Regions from separate parts of the Aeromicrobium sp. NPDC092404 genome, predicted to be linked through region 3. Evidence: riboswitches for the same ligand, from Rfam matches in the RefSeq annotation. Region 3 holds a riboswitch; each other region holds the start of a gene.
The links. A riboswitch is a leader RNA that binds a small molecule or an ion and turns the genes downstream of it on or off. The one in region 3 is predicted to bind cobalamin.
Positions count from the first base shown of each region.

Region 1 (4,205 bases), on a different contig from region 3:
ACCGCTGGTGCTGCGGAGGCGTTCGGGCTCATCGCCCGCGCCCGGCCGTGGCGCCGTCCCGTCGTCGTGCACCCGCAGTTCACCGAGCCGGACGTCGCCCTCGCCGCCGCGGGGCACCACCCCGAGCACGTCGTCACGGCTGCCGCCGACGGGTTCGTCCTCGACCCCGCGACGGTGCCCGACGACGCCGACCTCGTCATGATCGGCAACCCGACGAACCCCACGAGCGTCCTGCACCCCGAGCAGTCCCTGCGGCGGCTGGTGCGGCCCGGCCGCGTCGTCGTGGTCGACGAGGCGTTCATGGACTCGGTGCCCGACGAGCGGCACTCCCTGGCCGCGATCACCGACCCGGGTCTCCTGGTCGTCCGCAGCCTCACCAAGCTGTGGTCGATCCCCGGCGTCCGCGCGGGCTACGTCCTCGGTTCGCCGCAGCTGCTCGACGAGCTCAGGAGGCACCAGGCGCCGTGGTCGGTCTCCTCGGCAGCCATCGCCGCGATGACCGCGACCGCGACGCCCGAGGCGCTCGCCGAGGCCGCGAAGCGTACGACTCGCATCGGCCAGCACCGCCGCGTGCTGACCGACGGCCTGACCGAGCTCGGCATCCACCACGTCCCGGCCGCCGCGCCCTACGTCCTGGCCAAGGTCGGCAGCACCGCCCATGACCGCCTGCGGAGCGCCGGCTATGCAGTGCGCCGCGCCGACACCTTCCCGGGCCTCGACGACACCTGGGTACGCATCGCCGTGCGCCGGCCCGACACCACCCGCAAGCTCCTCGCCACGCTGCGGATCGAGGGGCCATGGACCTGACACCGGGCACTCCCGCCCTCGTGATCGGCGGCGACGCGCGCGCGGCCGGCCAGGTCGCGGCGCTGCTCGCGGCCGGCGCCGACGTCACGGTCGTCTCGCCGGAGGCGACCGCCTCGATCGAGGACCTCGCCGACCGCGGACTCATCACCTGGCACCGGCGCGAGGCTGCCATGAGCGACGTCCACGCCGCCGGCGTCGTCCTCACGGGTCATGCCGATGAACACGGGCCCGACCGCATCCTCGACACCGGCATCGTGACCCTCGTCGGTGGCGGCCCCGGTGATCCCGGCCTCGTCACGGTCGCCGGTCGCGAGGCGATCGAGTCCGCCGACGTCATCATCACCGACCGCCTAGCGCCGCTCGCCGCCCTCGCCTGGGCCCGCGCCGACGCCGAGATCATCGACGTCGCCAAGATCCCCGGTGGCCGGTCGACGAGCCAGGACGACATCAACCAGCTGCTGGTCGAGCACGCGAAGTCCGGCCAGAACGTCGTCCGGTTCAAGGGCGGCGACAACTTCGTCTTCGGCCGCGGCAGCGAGGAGCTCCTGGCCTGCCTGCACGCCGGCATCGAGACGCGCGTCGTCCCGGGCGTCACCTCAGCCATCGCGGCGCCGGCGCTGGCCGGCATCCCCGTCACGCACCGCGGCCTGACGCAAGGGTTCACGGTGATCTCGGGGCACGTGCCGCCCGGACATCCCGAGTCGACGATCGACTACCCCGCCCTGGCGACCGCGGGCACGACGATCGTGGTGCTGATGGGCGTGCGCACCCTGAGCGCGATCTGCGAGGCCCTGGCCGACGGCGGGCTCCCGGCTCGGACGCCTGCCGCTGTGATCGCCGACGGTGCGATGCCGAGCCAGCAAGTCGTGCGCGCGACGCTGGCGACGATCGGCGAGGCAGCGGCCGGCCTCGGCGCTCCTGCGGTCGCCGTCATCGGGGACGTCGCCGACATCCCGGGCCTGAACGGCTCACCGGCGTGATCCTCTGGGTGCGCCACGGGCAGTCGACGTGGAACGCCATCGAGCGCATGCAGGGCCACGAGCTCAGCCCGCCCCTGACCGACCTGGGTCGCGAGCAGGCGGCGCTGACGGCCGAGCTGCTCGCCGACCGGGGTGTCGTACGACTGCTGAGCTCTCCGGCCGTCCGGGCCCGGCAGACCGCCGACATCATCGCTGCGCGTCTCGGACTGGTCGTGGTCGAGGAGCCGCTGCTCCTGGAGAAGGGGCTCGACGAGGCCAAGGCGGATGTCCAGTCCCGCATCCGGAGCCTCCTCGCGGTCGACGACGGCGCCCTCACGGTGGCGGTGAGCCACGGCGACACCATCGGGTACGCCGTCGAGCTCCTCACCGGCCGACTGCCGTCGCTGCCGACCAACGGGTCCGTCACCGAAGTCGATCCCGACACTCGACAGGTCGCCGTGGCGATGCCCTAGGATGACTTCACCGAGGCCAAGGAAGCCGGTGGAACTCCGGCGCAGTCGCGCTACTGTGACACCCCTGCGGGTGGAGCCAGACCCAAGGCCTCGGACGTTCATCCATCCAGGGACGCAATCATCCCGTCAGGAGAATTCATGTCACAGGCCACCACCGCCACACCCGAGATCGAGATCCCGTCGATCCCCCTGCGCGAGCTCGCCCCCTGGGCGCTGTTCTTCGGCCTCCTCGGGACGTTCGTCCTGTTCTTCATCAGCGCCGACCAGGGCGCGGTCTCGATCCCGGCCGGCACGGCCATCCACGAGTGGGTCCACGATGGACGCCACCTGCTCGGGTTCCCCTGCCACTGACCTGACCGAACCAGCCGGACCCGCCAGTGCGGTCCGGCCTCTTCGGCGTACCTGAACGGACTGACATGACCCCCCGCAACTTCCTCGTCCGAGGACTCCTCGCCGGTCTGATCGCCGGCCTCCTGACGTTCGCCGTCGCCTACCTTGCCGGTGAGCCCTCGGTCGACGCGGCCATCGCGGTCGAGGCCAAGGGCGAGGATGCCGGCACGACGGCGCACTCCCACGGCGACGGCAACGAACACTCGCACGACGACGCAGCCGCGACGCACTCGCACGGCGAGGACGGCGGCACCGAGGTGTCCCGCGAGAACCAGTCGACGTGGGGGTTGCTGACCGCCACCGTGTCGACCGGCATCGCCCTCGGCGGCATCACGGCCCTGGCCGCCGCCTTCGCCCTCGGTCGCATCGGTCGCCTGCGGCCGAGCCAGTCGACCGCGCTCGTCGCCGCCCTCGGGTTCGTCTCGGTGGCACTGGTGCCGTTCATCAAGTACCCCGCCACCCCGCCGGCCGTGGGCGACGCCGACACGATCGGTGCCCGCACGACGCAGTACTTCGTGATGCTCGCGATCTCGGTCGTCGCGATGATCGCCGCGGTCCTGCTGTTCCGGGCGATCCTCGAACGCGTCGGCACCTACACCGCCGTGCTCGTGAGCGCTGGGGCCTACCTCGCGGTCGCGGTCCTCGCGGCCGCGTTGATGCCGACCGTCAACGAGATCGGCGACTTCCCCGCCGACACGCTCTGGTACTTCCGCCGCGGCTCGCTCATGACCCTCGCGACGCTGTGGGGCGTCATCGGCATCGTGCTCACCGGACTGATCGGCAAGCTGTACGCCGAGGAGTCCGCGACCCAGGCCCGCCGCGACCTGGCGGCCAGCCTGTGAGCGGGCAACGCGTGAAGGCGTACGAGCCGGTCGCTGCGCCGTCGCCGGACGTCCGGGCGGCGGCCGCCGAGCGGCTCTCCGGTCTGGCCACGCCACCCGGCGCCCTGGGCCGGCTGGGTGACCTCGGCGTGTGGGTCGCCGCGACGCAGGGCGTCGTCCCGCCGGCGCCGGTCGAGCGCGTGCGTGCCGTGATCTTCGCCGGCGACCACGGCGTCTCCGACCACGGGGTCTCCGCGTTCCCCAAGACGATCACGCCGGCCATGGTCCGGACGTTCCTCATGGGCAAGGCGGGCGTATCCGTGCTAGCGGCCCAGCACGGCGTGTCCGTGCGCGTGCTCGATCTCGGCGTCGACGACGACCTCGAGGGCGTGGCACCCGAGGTCACCGCGTTCAAGGTGCGCCGCGGCAGCGGTGCGATCCATCTCGAGGACGCCCTGACGACCGACGAGACCCTGCAGGCCATCGCCGCGGGTGAGACGGTCGCGGCCGAGGAGATCGCGGCGGGCGCCCAGCTGTTGATCAGCGGCGACATGGGCATCGGCAACACTACCCCGGCTGCGGCCCTCGTCGCCGCCTCGCTGGGCCTGCCGGCCACCGAGGTCACCGGCCGCGGCACCGGCATCGACGAGCCCGGCCTCGTACACAAGATGAACGTCGTCCAGCAGGCCCTCGACCGAGCCGGCGAGCGTACGGCCGATCCGGTCGAGACGCTCACCGCGCTGGGCAGTGCCGAC
Region 1 covers NZ_JBFBFI010000002.1:158,786-162,990, forward strand. The annotation lists gene AB0N22_RS11155 (cobyrinate a,c-diamide synthase) at 1-807, shown strand, start outside; gene cobA (uroporphyrinogen-III C-methyltransferase) at 798-1,787, shown strand; gene AB0N22_RS11165 (phosphoglycerate mutase family protein) at 1,784-2,239, shown strand; adenosylcobalamin (AdoCbl) riboswitch at 2,250-2,333, shown strand; gene AB0N22_RS11170 (CbtB domain-containing protein) at 2,378-2,590, shown strand; gene AB0N22_RS11175 (CbtA family protein) at 2,656-3,471, shown strand; gene cobT (nicotinate-nucleotide--dimethylbenzimidazole phosphoribosyltransferase) at 3,483-4,205, shown strand, end outside.
Region 1: it holds a riboswitch for cobalamin, as region 3 does, so the genes downstream of both, AB0N22_RS11170 (CbtB domain-containing protein) here and AB0N22_RS10255 (ABC transporter substrate-binding protein) in region 3, are expected to answer to the same signal.

Region 2 (4,205 bases), on a different contig from region 3:
AGGAACGCCGCGGCGTACGACAGCAGGGCACCGGGCGCCTCGTCCAGCGGGACCAGCGGTCCCCAGTGGTGGGAACCGGCCCGCAGCTGGGCGGTCTCGGCGTCGACCGCCATCAGGCCGAGGTCGAGGGAGCGCGACGAGACGTCGCCGCGGCCGTCGTCGAGGACGAACAGGAAGCGGCCGGCCAGGGCGGCGAAGTCGGGCTCCGCGCACAGCAGGTGGTCGAGCGTGCGCGCCGTCTCGCGCAGGTCGGCTCGGCCCGCGACCCGACCCGTGAGCGGCGACACCATGATGTTGCGCACGAGCTCATGGCTCGGCGACGGCAGGAGGCCGCTCTCGGCGATCGCGTCCACGAGCACCGCCGGCACGCAGCCGTCGGAGTGGTCGATGCCGCGGAGCTGCAGGTTGGTCCGCTTGGTCAGCAGGATCGTGCCGTCGGCGTAGTCGGCGGCGATGCCGACCAGGTCACGCAGGGCTGAGGTCTGCAGCACGCCGCCGACGAGCCGGAGCCGGACGATCGCGCCGTCGCCCGCGATCCACGGGCGCAGGACCCCGGGGCACCGGTCGGGGTGGGAACGATTCGTCACCCCGTCATGGTGTCACGGCCGTGCCGGACGATCCTGCGGCCGGTCATGCCGGAGTCGGCGCCTCGTCGAGGACGCAGTCACCGCAGATCCCGGCGCCCGGGACGCGGTAGAACAGGCAGCACGAACGACGTACGAACGTGGGCCCCGTGAGGTCGCCGGTGCCGGTGAGGGTGCCGTGCTCCAGGAGCTGCGTCACGAGCTGCGTCGCGATCGCGGCACGATCCGGGCGGGCGGTCCGCAGCATCGCCAGTGCGCCGGCGAGGCTCGATGTGACATTGCCCCACAGGACCTGCGAGGAGATCCCGAACGTACGTCCGAACGCCTCGAGGACCGGGGCGACGAGGTCGACCAGCACGCGAGTGTCGAGGTCCTCGGCGAGATCGCCGGTCGCCCGCGAGCCGTCGGTCGCGGAGCGCGCCAGCGGCCACGGGCCGCCGGTCACCGGCTGCCACCACAACGCGTCGAGGTGCAGGTCGGGAACCCGGTCGGCGAGGGCGGCGGCGGCGAACGCGGGGGACACGAGCCGGGCGGCCAGACCGAGGAACACGATCGAGGCCGTCGCGCGCTCCTCGATCTCGTCGACCGGGACACGCGACCGTTCGGCCAGCATCGAGCGCGCCGTGGTCACGCGCTCGGCGAGCACGTCGGGCCGGTCGATCAGCTCGGTCAGCGGGCGCCAGCCGGCATCGGCGATCCAGCGGTCGAGGACGAAGAAGGGCCCGACCTCGGCGGCGAGGTCGAGGGCCATGTCGTCCTCGTCGGGCATCAGCCGTTGGTGCCGCTGGGCAGCCCTGTCGTACGCACCTCGGCGACGTCGCCTCGGGCCGCACGGGCCGAGGCCTGCCCGGCCAGCGCGTCGGCGGCCACGTTGAGGGGCCACACCGTGAGGTCGGTCAGGTGCGCCTTGACCTTCTGGAAGAACACGGGAGCGCCGGCGTCGCGGCGCGCCTGCATCAAGGCGTAGATCGCCTGGACGATCTCGACGTTGGCGACCGTCTCCTTCTTGGAGTTGCGCCACCCGTTGCGGGCCCACCCGCTGGCCCACGTCGTCGAGCAGCCGATCGTGTAGGACGAGTCGGCCTGGATCACGAGAGGGCGATCGGCGAAGTCGCGCAACGCGTTCTCGACGGCCAGCAGCTCCCCGATGTTGTTGGTGCCCTGCAGCAGCCCGCCGCACGCCGAGGCGCCGTCGTCCGCGACGTACGCCCAGCCGGTCGGACCCGGGTTGGTGACGCACGATCCGTCGGTGCCGACGACGATGGCGCTGGGCTGGCTGAGGATGTCCGCGGCTGATCGGGTGAGAGTCACGTCGGCCAGTATGACTCCTGATCGGCCCGGTAGGCTGACGAGCACTTCCACGTCGCAGGAATCCGGTGCAACTCCGGAGCGGTTCCGCCACTGTGTCGCCGTCAGGCCAGCCAGACACTGGGCGTGGAGCAACCCACCAGACGGGGCGAGAACCCCGAGGAGGAACATGACGCGCATCGCGCTGTTGTCCACGTCCGACACCGACCTGCTGTCGGCCCGCGCGAGCGGGGCCGACTACACGTACGCCAACCCGGCCCGTCCGGGGCACCAGGAGATGGCGGCGGCGATCGAGTCGGCGGACCTCGTGGTCGCCCGCATCCTCGGGTCTCCGCAGGACCTGTGCGAGGGCTTCGAGCGCATCCGGGCGACCGGCAAGCCGATGGTCGTCCTGGGCGGCGAGCAGACCCCCAACGCCGAGCTCATGGAGCAGTCGACGGTGCCGATCGGCATCTGCGCCGACGCCCACGTCTACCTCGCCGAGGGCGGCCCGGCCAACCTCGCCCAGCTGCACGCGTTCCTCTCCGACACCGTCCTGCTGACGGGAGAGGGCTTCGAGCCGCCCGCCGTCCTGCCCGAGTTCGGGGTCGTGCCCCGGAGCTCGGAGGGCTTGGACACGTCTGGAAAGTCTCCCGAGCCCCACTCACGCAAGGCGAGAGTCGGCGTCTTGTACTACCGGGCGCACGAGGCATCCGGGAACAGCGCGTTCGCGCACCAGCTCGCCGACGCGATCGACGCGACCGGTCAGGCGTACGGCGTGCCGATCTTCTCGTCCTCGCTCCGGGCTGCGCCGGACGAGCTGTTCACCGAGCTCGGCACCCTCGACGCGCTGGTCGTCACGGTGCTGGCGGCCGGCGGCACCAAGCCCGGCACCGTCAGCGCCGGCGGTGACGACGAGTCGTGGGACGTCGAGCGCATGAAGGCCCTCGACATCCCGATCCTGCAGGGCCTGTGCCTGACGTCGAGCCGGGAGGACTGGGCGGCCTCCGACGATGGTGTCACCCCGCTCGACTCGGCCAACCAGATCGCGATCCCCGAGTTCGACGGCCGCATCATCACCGCGCCGTTCTCGTTCAAGGAGATCGACGAGGACGGCCTGCCGCGCTACGTCGCCGACCCCGAGCGCTGTGCCCGCGTCGCCGGCATCGCGGTCGCCCACGCGCGACTGCGCCACGTCGCGCCCGCGGATCGCAAGATCGTGCTGATGCTGTCGGCGTACCCGACCAAGCACAGCCGGGTCGGCAACGCCGTCGGCCTCGACACCCCGGTGTCGACGATCCGCCTGCTGCGCGAGATGCGCGACGCCGGCTACGACCTCGGCGCGCCCGGAGAGGTCCCCGGCCTGGAGCTGGACGACCTGACCGAGGCCGGCGACGCCCTGATCCACGCCCTCATCGCCGCCGGTGGCCAGGACGAGGAGTGGCTCACCCAGGTGCAGCTGACCGAGAGCCACGTCCGCATCCCGGCAGCGCAGTACGCAGGCTGGTTCGAGGGCTTCCACCCCGACCTGCGCGAGGCGATGCTCGAGGCGTGGGGCCCGGCGCCCGGCAAGCTGTTCGTCAACGACGACCAGGAGATCGTGCTGGCCACGATCCGGGCCGGCAACGTCGTGCTGATGATCCAGCCGCCTCGTGGCTACGGCGAGAACCCCGTCGCGATCTACCACGATCCCGACATGGCGCCGTCGCACCACTACCTGGCCGCCTACCGGTGGGTCGAGCAGGAGTTCGGCGCTCACGCGGTCGTCCATCTCGGCAAGCACGGGTCCATGGAGTGGTTGCCGGGCAAGAACGCCGCGCTCTCCGCGGCCTGCGGCACCGATGCCGCGATCGGCAACCTGCCGCTGATCTATCCGTTCCTCGTCAACGACCCGGGTGAGGGCGCGCAGGCCAAGCGTCGGGCCCACGCCACGATCGTCGACCACCTGATCCCGCCGATGGCGCGCGCGGAGTCATACGGCGACATCGCCAAGCTGGAGCAGCTGCTCGACGAGTACGCCAACATCGCGGCGATGGACCCGGCCAAGCTCCCGGCGATCCGGTCGCAGATCTGGACCCACATGCGGGCCGCGGAGATGCACCGCGACCTCGGCCTCGACGACATCCCGGACGAGGACGACTTCGACGACTTCATCTTCAACGTCGACGGGTGGCTGTGCGAGATCAAGGACGCGCAGATCCGCGACGGCCTGCACGTGCTGGGCCAGGCGCCGTCGGGTGAGGCGCGGGTCAACCTCGTGCTGTCGATCCTGCGGGCCAGCCAGATCTGGGGCGGCGAGACCGGGGCCGTCCCGGGGCTCCGGGCTGCGCTCGG
Region 2 covers NZ_JBFBFI010000002.1:145,369-149,573, reverse strand. The annotation lists gene AB0N22_RS11115 (nitrite reductase) at 1-587, opposite strand, end outside; gene AB0N22_RS11110 ((2Fe-2S)-binding protein) at 631-1,353, opposite strand; gene AB0N22_RS11105 (ribonuclease H) at 1,353-1,895, opposite strand; cobalamin riboswitch at 1,911-2,036, shown strand; gene cobN (cobaltochelatase subunit CobN) at 2,062-4,205, shown strand, end outside.
Region 2: it holds a riboswitch for cobalamin, as region 3 does, so the genes downstream of both, cobN (cobaltochelatase subunit CobN) here and AB0N22_RS10255 (ABC transporter substrate-binding protein) in region 3, are expected to answer to the same signal.

Region 3 (4,205 bases):
CGTGATCGCCGAGGTGGCTCCCTCGGGCACCGGATTGGTCCGAGAGCATCGCCGGCTGAGGGTCGGCGGTCGGTTGTCGGCCCATTTCGAGTGGGCCGTGGTCGGCCTCGACGCGATCGATGACGTCGCCCGGCGGGCCGGTCTGCGCGTCGTCGCGACCCACGCCGTCGGTGGCAGGCACACTGCACGTATGGAACGTTCATGAGGCTCCCTCGGGTCGAGGACATCGAGAAGCGCCTGCCGCGGCCCGAGGACTTCACTGCCAGGTCACGGGGCCCGGCGACGACGGCCCGCGTGGGCAGCGCGCTGGGCATCGCGTTCGGCATCTGCTTCCTGACCGGCCTGTGGAGCCACGCCCAGTACACGACCCCCGGCTGGCTGCCGATCGGGCCCGATCCGGCCTGGCTCTATCGCGTCACGCAGGGGACCCACGTGGCGACCGGCATCGCCTCCGTCCCGCTGCTGCTGGTCAAGCTGTGGTCGGTCTACCCGCGGTTCTTCATCCGCCCACCCCGAGCGCGCCGCGACCGGCTCGTCGACGTCCTCGAACGTGCCTCGATCGGCGTGCTGGTCGCGGCGGCGATCTTCATGCTCACGAGCGGGCTGCTCAACGTCGTCCAGTGGTATCCGTGGGAGTTCAGCTTCCGGCGGACGCACGAGGCCGTCGCCTGGGTCGCGATCGGGGCGCTCCTCGTGCACATCGCGGTCAAGCTCCCGGTCATCCGCGAGGGTCTGGGCGCCTCGGTCGAGGACGAGGCGACGGTCGACGCCGAGGGGCCGAGCCGCCGCGCTGTGCTGCGCGGCGTGACGGTTGCGTCGGGTGTTGCCCTGGTGCTGACGGTCGGGCAGACCGTGCCGCTGTTGCGCCGGATCTCGGTCTTCGGAGTCCGCGACGGTGACGGGCCCCAGGGCCTGCCGGTCAACCGGACGGCGCGCGCAGCCGGTGCCACCCGGGCTGCCAGCGACCCGGCATTCACCCTCAAACTCAAGGCCGGCGGCCGCATCGTGTCGGTCACCCGCGACGAGCTCGCCAAGCTGCCTCAACGTACGCACAGGCTGCCGATCGCGTGTGTCGAGGGGTGGAGCCGCAATGCGGTGTGGACGGGTGTCTCGGTCCAGGACCTCGTCGCGCTCGTCGGTGCCCCGTCCGGGTCGACGGTCACCGTGCGGTCGATGCAGACCCGCGGTGCGTTCCGCACGTCGGAGCTGCCGGGCAACTTCGTGGACGACCCGCGAACGTTGCTGGCCCTCGAGCTCAACGGCGAACCGCTCAGCCTCGACCACGGCTACCCGTGCCGCATCATCGCGCCCAACCGACCCGGAGTCCTGCAGACGAAATGGGTCCGAGAGCTCGAGGTGCGGACATGAGGGCGGTGCGGCTGCTGCTGGTGCTCGTCGGGGTGGGCTTCGGACTCTGGGGAGTCTGGCTCATGCGGGACTTCACCTCGGATCAGCTGATCTCGATGGGCACCTGGCTCGTCGGCGGCGTGATCCTCCACGACGCCGTCATCGCCCCGGTGACGGTGCTGCTCGGCGTTGTCGCGGCCCGGGTGCTGCCGGGACGGACCTACGCCGTGGCGGCCATCGCGTTCCTCGTCTGGGCGACCCTGACGGTGACGGTCGCCAACGTGCTGTCGGGTCAGGGCGGCAAGCCTGACAACGACACGGTGCTCAACCGGCCGTACGGGCTCAGCTGGCTCATCCTCACGGCCGTCGTCGTGATCGCGGCACTCGGGATGGCCCGCTTCCGGCCCAAGACCCCGCACACGTCGGCTGCCGAGGGCAGCCCGACGAACGGCTGACCAGGATCCCGTCGAGCAGGTGCGCTCGCCACCGGCTGCTAGATTGCGACTGCCAGTCAACTCAGCGATGAGCCAGGGAACCCGGTGTGAATCCGGGACTGACGCGCAGCGGTGAGGGTGACGGGCGGAGCACGAGGCCACTGGACCGAAGGGTCTGGGAAGGCGCGCCGTCCGGTTGATCCCGAGTCCGAAGACCTGCTGGCCGCAGACGTCGCGTCTGTGCCATCCACCCACCAGGCTTCGCGCAAGAGCCTCCGGACTCGGAAGAGAACCCCGTTTGATGTCGACCTCTCGTCGTACGTTCCTGACCCCTGCCCTCGTGTCGCTCGCGGCACTCGTCCTGGCGGCGTGCGGCGGGCCGCCTGAGTCGGACGCGGCTGCCGCGCCCGGCTCAGCCGACTACCCGGTCGAGGCCACGAGCTGCGGGTTCACCTCGACGATCGAGCAGAAGCCGTCTCGGGTCGTCACCATGAACCAGGGCGCGACCGAGCTCGTGCTCGCTCTCGGCGCCGAGGACCAGCTCGTCGGGACGGCCTATCTCGACGACCAGGTGCCCGCGAAGTGGGCGAAGGCGTACGAGTCGGTCCCCGTGCTCTCGAAGGAGTACCCGGACCACGAGACCCTCCTGACGGCGGAGCCCGACTTCGTCTACGGGTCGTACTCGAGCGCGTTCGAGCGGAAGAACGCCGGGACGCCCACCGACCTCCAGGAGCTCGGCATCGGCTCGTACACGTCGCCTTTCGGCTGTGGTGAGAACGAGCCGAGTGTCGACGTGTCGTTCGAGTCCGTGTGGGACGAGGTCGAGGTCGTGGCGGACGTCCTGGGTGTGCCTGACCGAGCAGCGAAGATCCGCTCGGACCAGAGGAGCGCGCTCGCCGCGCTCGCCCAGCAGGACGTGGGCGCCGGCACCACGGTCTTCTGGTTCGACTCCGGCGACAAGGCGGCGTTCGCCGGCACGGGCGAGGGCGGCCCGCAGCTGATCCTCGACGCGGTCGGCGCGACCAACGTCTTCGCCGACGTCGAGGGTGGCTGGGCGGACGTGAGCTGGGAGCGCGTCGTCAAGGCCGACCCCGACGTCATCGTGCTGGCCGACGCCGACTGGTCGTCGGCCGACGACAAGATCGCGCTGCTGAAGAAGGACCCTGCGCTGCGTGACCTGAAGGCGGTACGTGACGAGCAGTTCGTGGTCCTGCCGTTCTCCGAGACGACCCCCGGCGTACGTCTGGCGGACGGCGCGCGTGCCGTCGCTGCCGGGCTCGCCGAGCTCGGGCGCGGCTGATGCACCAGCAGCAGACCGCGGTCGTGAGCCGGGGGACCGCCGGCACCGCGGCTCCGTTCGCGCTCCTGACCCTCCTCCTGCTCGTCACGATGATCGTCGCGCTCGGCATCGGCTCGGTGTCGATCCCGATCAGCACCGTGACCGACGTCGTGCTGCAGCGGCTCGGCGCCGGTGTCGACGCGTCGCTCCTGGACGACCAGATCGTCTGGCAGCTCCGCATGCCCCGGGTCCTCGCCGCCGCGGCCACCGGCGCCGGCCTGGCGATCTGCGGCGCCGTCCTGCAGTCCCTGACCCGCAACGACCTGGCCGACCCCTATCTGCTGGGCATCTCGGGCGGGGCGACGGCGGGTGCGGTCAGCGTCATCGTGCTGGGCGTGAGCGTCGCGGGACTCGTCTCGGCGACGATGATCACCTTGGGTGCGTTCGCCGGAGCGCTCCTGGCGATGGTGCTCGTGCTGGCTCTGGCCACGGGTCGTTCCGGTGCGCTGCCCCCGTCACGCACGGTGCTGGCCGGCGTCGCGATCGGCCAGATCTGCGCCGCGTACACCTCGTTCGTGGTCATCATGAGCGGAGATCACGACGCGGCCCGCCGGGTGCTGAGCTGGACGCTCGGCTCGCTGGCCGGCATCCGGTGGGGATCGTCGCTGTTCCTGTGCTGTGTCGCCGGGCTCGCCGTCGTGCTGATCATGGCGTTCGCATCCGACCTGGATGCCTTCGCGTTCGGCGAGTCCTCGGCCGGATCGCTGGGGGTTTCCATCACGGCAACCCGTTGGACGTTGCTGATCGGCTCGGCACTCCTGACGGCGTCCCTCGTCGCGTTCACCGGCGCGATCGGCTTCGTGGGCCTGGTGGTGCCCCACGTCGTACGGCTGGTGTGGGGTCCGCTCCACCGGCGTCTCCTGCCGCTCAGCGCACTGCTCGGCGCGATCCTGCTCCTCTGGGCCGACACCATCGCCCGGTCGCTGGTGTCCGGCCAGGAGATCCCGATCGGTGTGGTGACCGCGGTGATCGGCGCGCCGGCCTTCGCCTGGCTGCTGCGACGAGAGGGAAGGGACGCATGAGGGTCGTCGTCGAAGGGATCGACTGGGGGGTCGAGGACCTCACGATCCTGCACGACGTGTCCG
Region 3 covers NZ_JBFBFI010000001.1:2,020,966-2,025,170, reverse strand. The annotation lists gene AB0N22_RS10270 (class I SAM-dependent methyltransferase) at 1-205, shown strand, start outside; gene AB0N22_RS10265 (molybdopterin-dependent oxidoreductase) at 202-1,368, shown strand; gene AB0N22_RS10260 (hypothetical protein) at 1,365-1,802, shown strand; cobalamin riboswitch at 1,839-2,020, shown strand; gene AB0N22_RS10255 (ABC transporter substrate-binding protein) at 2,083-3,081, shown strand; gene AB0N22_RS10250 (iron chelate uptake ABC transporter family permease subunit) at 3,081-4,142, shown strand; gene AB0N22_RS10245 (ABC transporter ATP-binding protein) at 4,139-4,205, shown strand, end outside.

Region 4 (4,205 bases), on a different contig from region 3:
GGATAGGTGAACTCGTCGAGCACGTAGAGGTCGTGCGTCTCGGCCGCGATGCGGCGCTTGACCTCGGCCCAGCCCTCGGCGGCGTCGGCGGCGTGGTCCTCGTCGGAGCCCTCCTTGCGCGACCAGGACCAGCCGGAGCCCATCTTGTGCCACTCGACGGGACCGCCCTCGCCGGTCTCGTCGTGCAGGGCACCGAGGCGCTCGAGCACCGTCTGCTCGCCGATGCGCCACTTGGCGGACTTGACGAACTGGAAGACGCCGACGTTCCAGCCCTGGTTCCACGACCGGATCGCGAGTCCGAACGCGGCGGTCGACTTGCCCTTGCCGTCACCGGTGTGGACCATCAGCAGCGGCCGGTTGCGGCGCTGCCTGGTCGTGAGGCCGTCATCGGGGACGGCGGTCGGCTGACCCTTGGGCATCAGGCGGCTCCCGTCTCGTGGAGGCCGGAGCGGACGACGTCGGTGAGGGCCGAGGCGCTGACCTCGCCGAGGGGGACGTACTCGGCCATGAGGTGGTCGGCGAGCTGGTGCGCCAGTCCCATGCGGAACTTCCCGGTCTCGCAGTCGATGACCAGGCTCGCCAGGCCGCTCGCGCCGAGGTGCCGGGCGACCTGGTGCGCGCGAGGCAGGGCATTGTCGCCGTACGTCGCCCGGCCGTCGGTGATGACGACGAGCAGGGGACGCCGACGGGGATCGCGTACGCGCTCGAGCCGCAGCACGTCGGCGGTCTTGAGCAGCGCCTCGGCCAACGGGGTGCGCCCGCCGGCGGGCAGCTCGGCCAGCCGGCTGGCGGCGATGTCGATCGAGCCGGTCGGCGGCAGGGCGAGCTCGGCGCCGTCGGCGCGGAACGTGATGAGGCCGACCTTGTCGCGCCGCTGGTAGGCGTCCACCAGCAGCGACAGGATCGCGGTCTTGACCTGCTCCATCCGCTTGCGGGCCGCCATCGAGCCCGAGGCGTCGACGCAGAACAGGATCAGGTTGGACTCGTGCCCCTCCTTGACCGCGAGGCGCAGGTCGTCGGCGCGGAACCGCAGGCTGTCGACGCGGCCGCGGGCGTGCTGGTGCGGTGCCGCCGCGCGGATCGTCTCCATGAGGTGGATCGACCCGCCCTGGCCCGTACGCCGCTGGGCGCCGATGCGCCGCCCGGTCTCGGTGATCGCACGCGAGCGCTTGCCGGACTCGCCGGCGCCGGTGCCGCCGACGGTGAACAGCTTGGGGCGATAGGGCTGCTGTGGAGCGGCGACGGTGACCTCGGACGTCCCGCCCGGCTGCTGCTCGGCCTGCTGCTGAGGCTCCTGCTGAGGTTCCCGCTGGGAGTGACGTTCGGGTCGCGGCTCGCCGTCGGAAGCGGACGAAACGTCACTCTCATCGTTGCCTGCGTCGGCGGGGGAGTCGGGCTCGGAGGTCTGGGACTCCTCCGTCGTCTGGCTCTCGTCGGTGCCGTCGCCCTCGGGCTCCGGCTCCGGCTCGTCGTCGCCGAGGATCTGGTCGAGCAGGTCCTCGTCGATGCCGGGCGCGTCGAAGGGGTTGCGCCGGCGACGATGCGGCAGGGCCAGCCGGGCCGCTGCGCGGATGTCCTCGCGCAGCACGCTCGTGCGTCCGTTCCACGCGGCGTGGGCGGCGGCGGCGCGGGCCGTGACGATGTCGGCGCGCATGCCGTCGACCTCGAACGCGGCGCACACCTCGGCGATCTTGAGCAGCGCCCAGTCGCTGAGGTCGACCTGGTCGACGAGCTTCTGCGCCGACTGGATGCGATCGGTCAGCGTGGCCTCGTCCTCGGCGAACCGGGCGGCAAAGGCGTCGGGATCCGTCTCGTACGCCAACCGGCGGCGTACGACCTCGACGCGCGTGGCCGGGTCGCGCGGAGCGGCGACCTCGACCGTGAGGCCGAAGCGGTCGAGCAGCTGCGGACGGAGCTCGCCCTCCTCGGGGTTCATCGTGCCGACGAGGACGAAGCGGGCGGCGTGCTCAACGGAGACGCCGTCGCGCTCGACCGTCGACCGGCCCATCGCGGCGGCGTCGAGCAGCAGGTCGACGAGGTGGTCGTGCAGGAGGTTGACCTCGTCGACGTAGAGGATGCCGCGGTGGGCGCGGGCGAGGAGCCCGGGCTCGTACTCGGTGACGCCGTCCGACAGGGCCTTCTCGAGGTGCAGCGAGCCGAGCACCCGGTCCTCCGTGGCGCCGACCGGCAGCTCGACGAGGCGTACGGGACGGGTCTCGACGTCGGCGTCGGGGGCGAAGGGGCCGTCGGGGGACAGCGGGCGGGACTCGAGCGGATCGGTCGAGAACCGGTCGCCGGCGATGACGTCGATCGGCGGCAGGACCGAGGCGAGGGCGCGGACCATCGTGGACTTGGCTGTGCCCTTCTCGCCGCGCACGAGCACGCCGCCGATCGCCGGGGAGATCGTCGAGAGGGTCAGGGCGAGCGCCATGTCGTCGGATCCGACCACGGCGCTGAAGGGGTAGTGCTGTGGCATATGGGGCTCCCGCTCGATCTGCCATCGATGACGGGCACGGTTGCGCCCGTCAGTCAGCCTCGAGGCCGGTCTTCGGACTTCCCAGGTCTGGCCTGGGTCACCGCAGCGGGCCCTGTGCCGGATTTGCACCGGCTTCCCGATTCTCCCCGTGAGGGGCACCTCGAGACTGTGATCGCAAGACTAACGCTTGTCGTCGTACGCCCATAGGTCGCCGGTGAGGACCGGACGCCTCAGCCGATATCGTCAGCCGCATGAGCACACGGGTCACGGTCGTCGGGATCGGCGCGGACGGCTGGACCGGACTGACGGCCCGGGCCAGGGACCTGGTCGAGGCGGCCGACGTCGTGCTGGGCGGTGAGCGGCACCTCGCGATGCTGCCCCCGGCGGAGCAGGTGCGACAGGCGTGGCCGTCACCGTTGCGCGAAGGCCTGCCGGCCCTGCTCGAGCAGCACGTCGGCAAGGGTGTGGTGGCTCTCGCCTCGGGCGATCCGCTGGTCTCCGGCATCGCGACGACGCTGGTCGACCTGCTCGGCAAGGACGCCGTCGAGGTGGTGCCCGCGCTGTCCTCCGTCGCCCTGGCCCGCGCCCGCATGCGCTGGTCGGCCGAGTCGACCGAGGTCGTGACGCTCGTGGGGCGGGACCCGCACCTCGTGGCCCGCTCGTTGGCGCCCGGTCTGCGGCTGCTCGTGCTGTCGTCGGACGGGTCGACTCCGGCCGAGGTCGCCGGGCTGCTCACGACCGCGGGCTACGGCGCGAGCCCCATGACCGTCCTGGCCGACCTGGGCTCGGAGAGCGAGTCGCGGACGGACGGGGTGGCCGCGTCATGGGGCGACCAGCCCGCACCCGACCTCAACGTCGTGGCGGTCGAGCTCGTGAGCTCCGGTGCGACCGTCCTCGGCTTCACCGCTGGGCTCCCCGAGGGGGCTTTCGACCACGACGGCCAGATCACCAAGCGGGACGTACGCGCGTCGGCGCTGGCCCGGCTCGCGCCCCTGCCGGGGCAGCTGCTCTGGGACGTCGGCGCCGGTGCCGGCTCCGTCGCGATCGAGTGGATGCGCGCCCACCCGACCTGCCGGTCGATCGCGATCGAGGCGCGCGAGGACCGCTCGGCGCGGATCGTCCGCAATGCCTCGATGCTGGGCGTGCCGTCGTTGGAGGTGCTGACCGGGCACGCTCCCGAGGCGCTCGGCGACCTGGAGGCACCGCACGCGATCTTCGTCGGTGGCGGCGCGACCGAGGACGGTGTGCTCGACGCGTGCTGGTCCGCGCTCCGGCCGGGCGGCCGTCTCGTCGTGCACGGTGTGACGCTCGAGACCGAGGCGGTGCTGGCCGTCCGATACGCGCGACTCGGCGGCGAGCTGACCCGCCTGCACGTCGAGCACGCAGCGCCGATCGGCACCTTCACCGGCTGGACCCCCGCTCGCGCCATCATGCAGTGGGCCGTGACCAAGGGCGACGCGGCATGACCGTCCACTTCGTCGGCGCCGGGCCGGGGGCGGCCGACCTCATCACCCTGCGCGCCGTCGCGCTCCTCAACGCCGCAGACGTGTGCGTCTACGCCGGCACCTACATCGACCACGCCGTGCTCGACCACTGTCCCGACGGCGCCCAGCTCGTCGACACGCAGGACCTCGACCTCGACCAGATCACCGCGCGCATCGTCGAGGCCCACGCCGCTGGGCTCGAGGTCGTACGTCTGTGCTCCGGCGACCCGTCGATCTACTCCGCG
Region 4 covers NZ_JBFBFI010000002.1:152,745-156,949, reverse strand. The annotation lists gene cobO (cob(I)yrinic acid a,c-diamide adenosyltransferase) at 1-419, opposite strand, end outside; gene AB0N22_RS11145 (magnesium chelatase subunit D family protein) at 419-2,476, opposite strand; cobalamin riboswitch at 2,522-2,654, opposite strand; gene cbiE (precorrin-6y C5,15-methyltransferase (decarboxylating) subunit CbiE) at 2,728-3,942, shown strand; gene cobM (precorrin-4 C(11)-methyltransferase) at 3,939-4,205, shown strand, end outside.
Region 4: it holds a riboswitch for cobalamin, as region 3 does, so the genes downstream of both, AB0N22_RS11145 (magnesium chelatase subunit D family protein) here and AB0N22_RS10255 (ABC transporter substrate-binding protein) in region 3, are expected to answer to the same signal.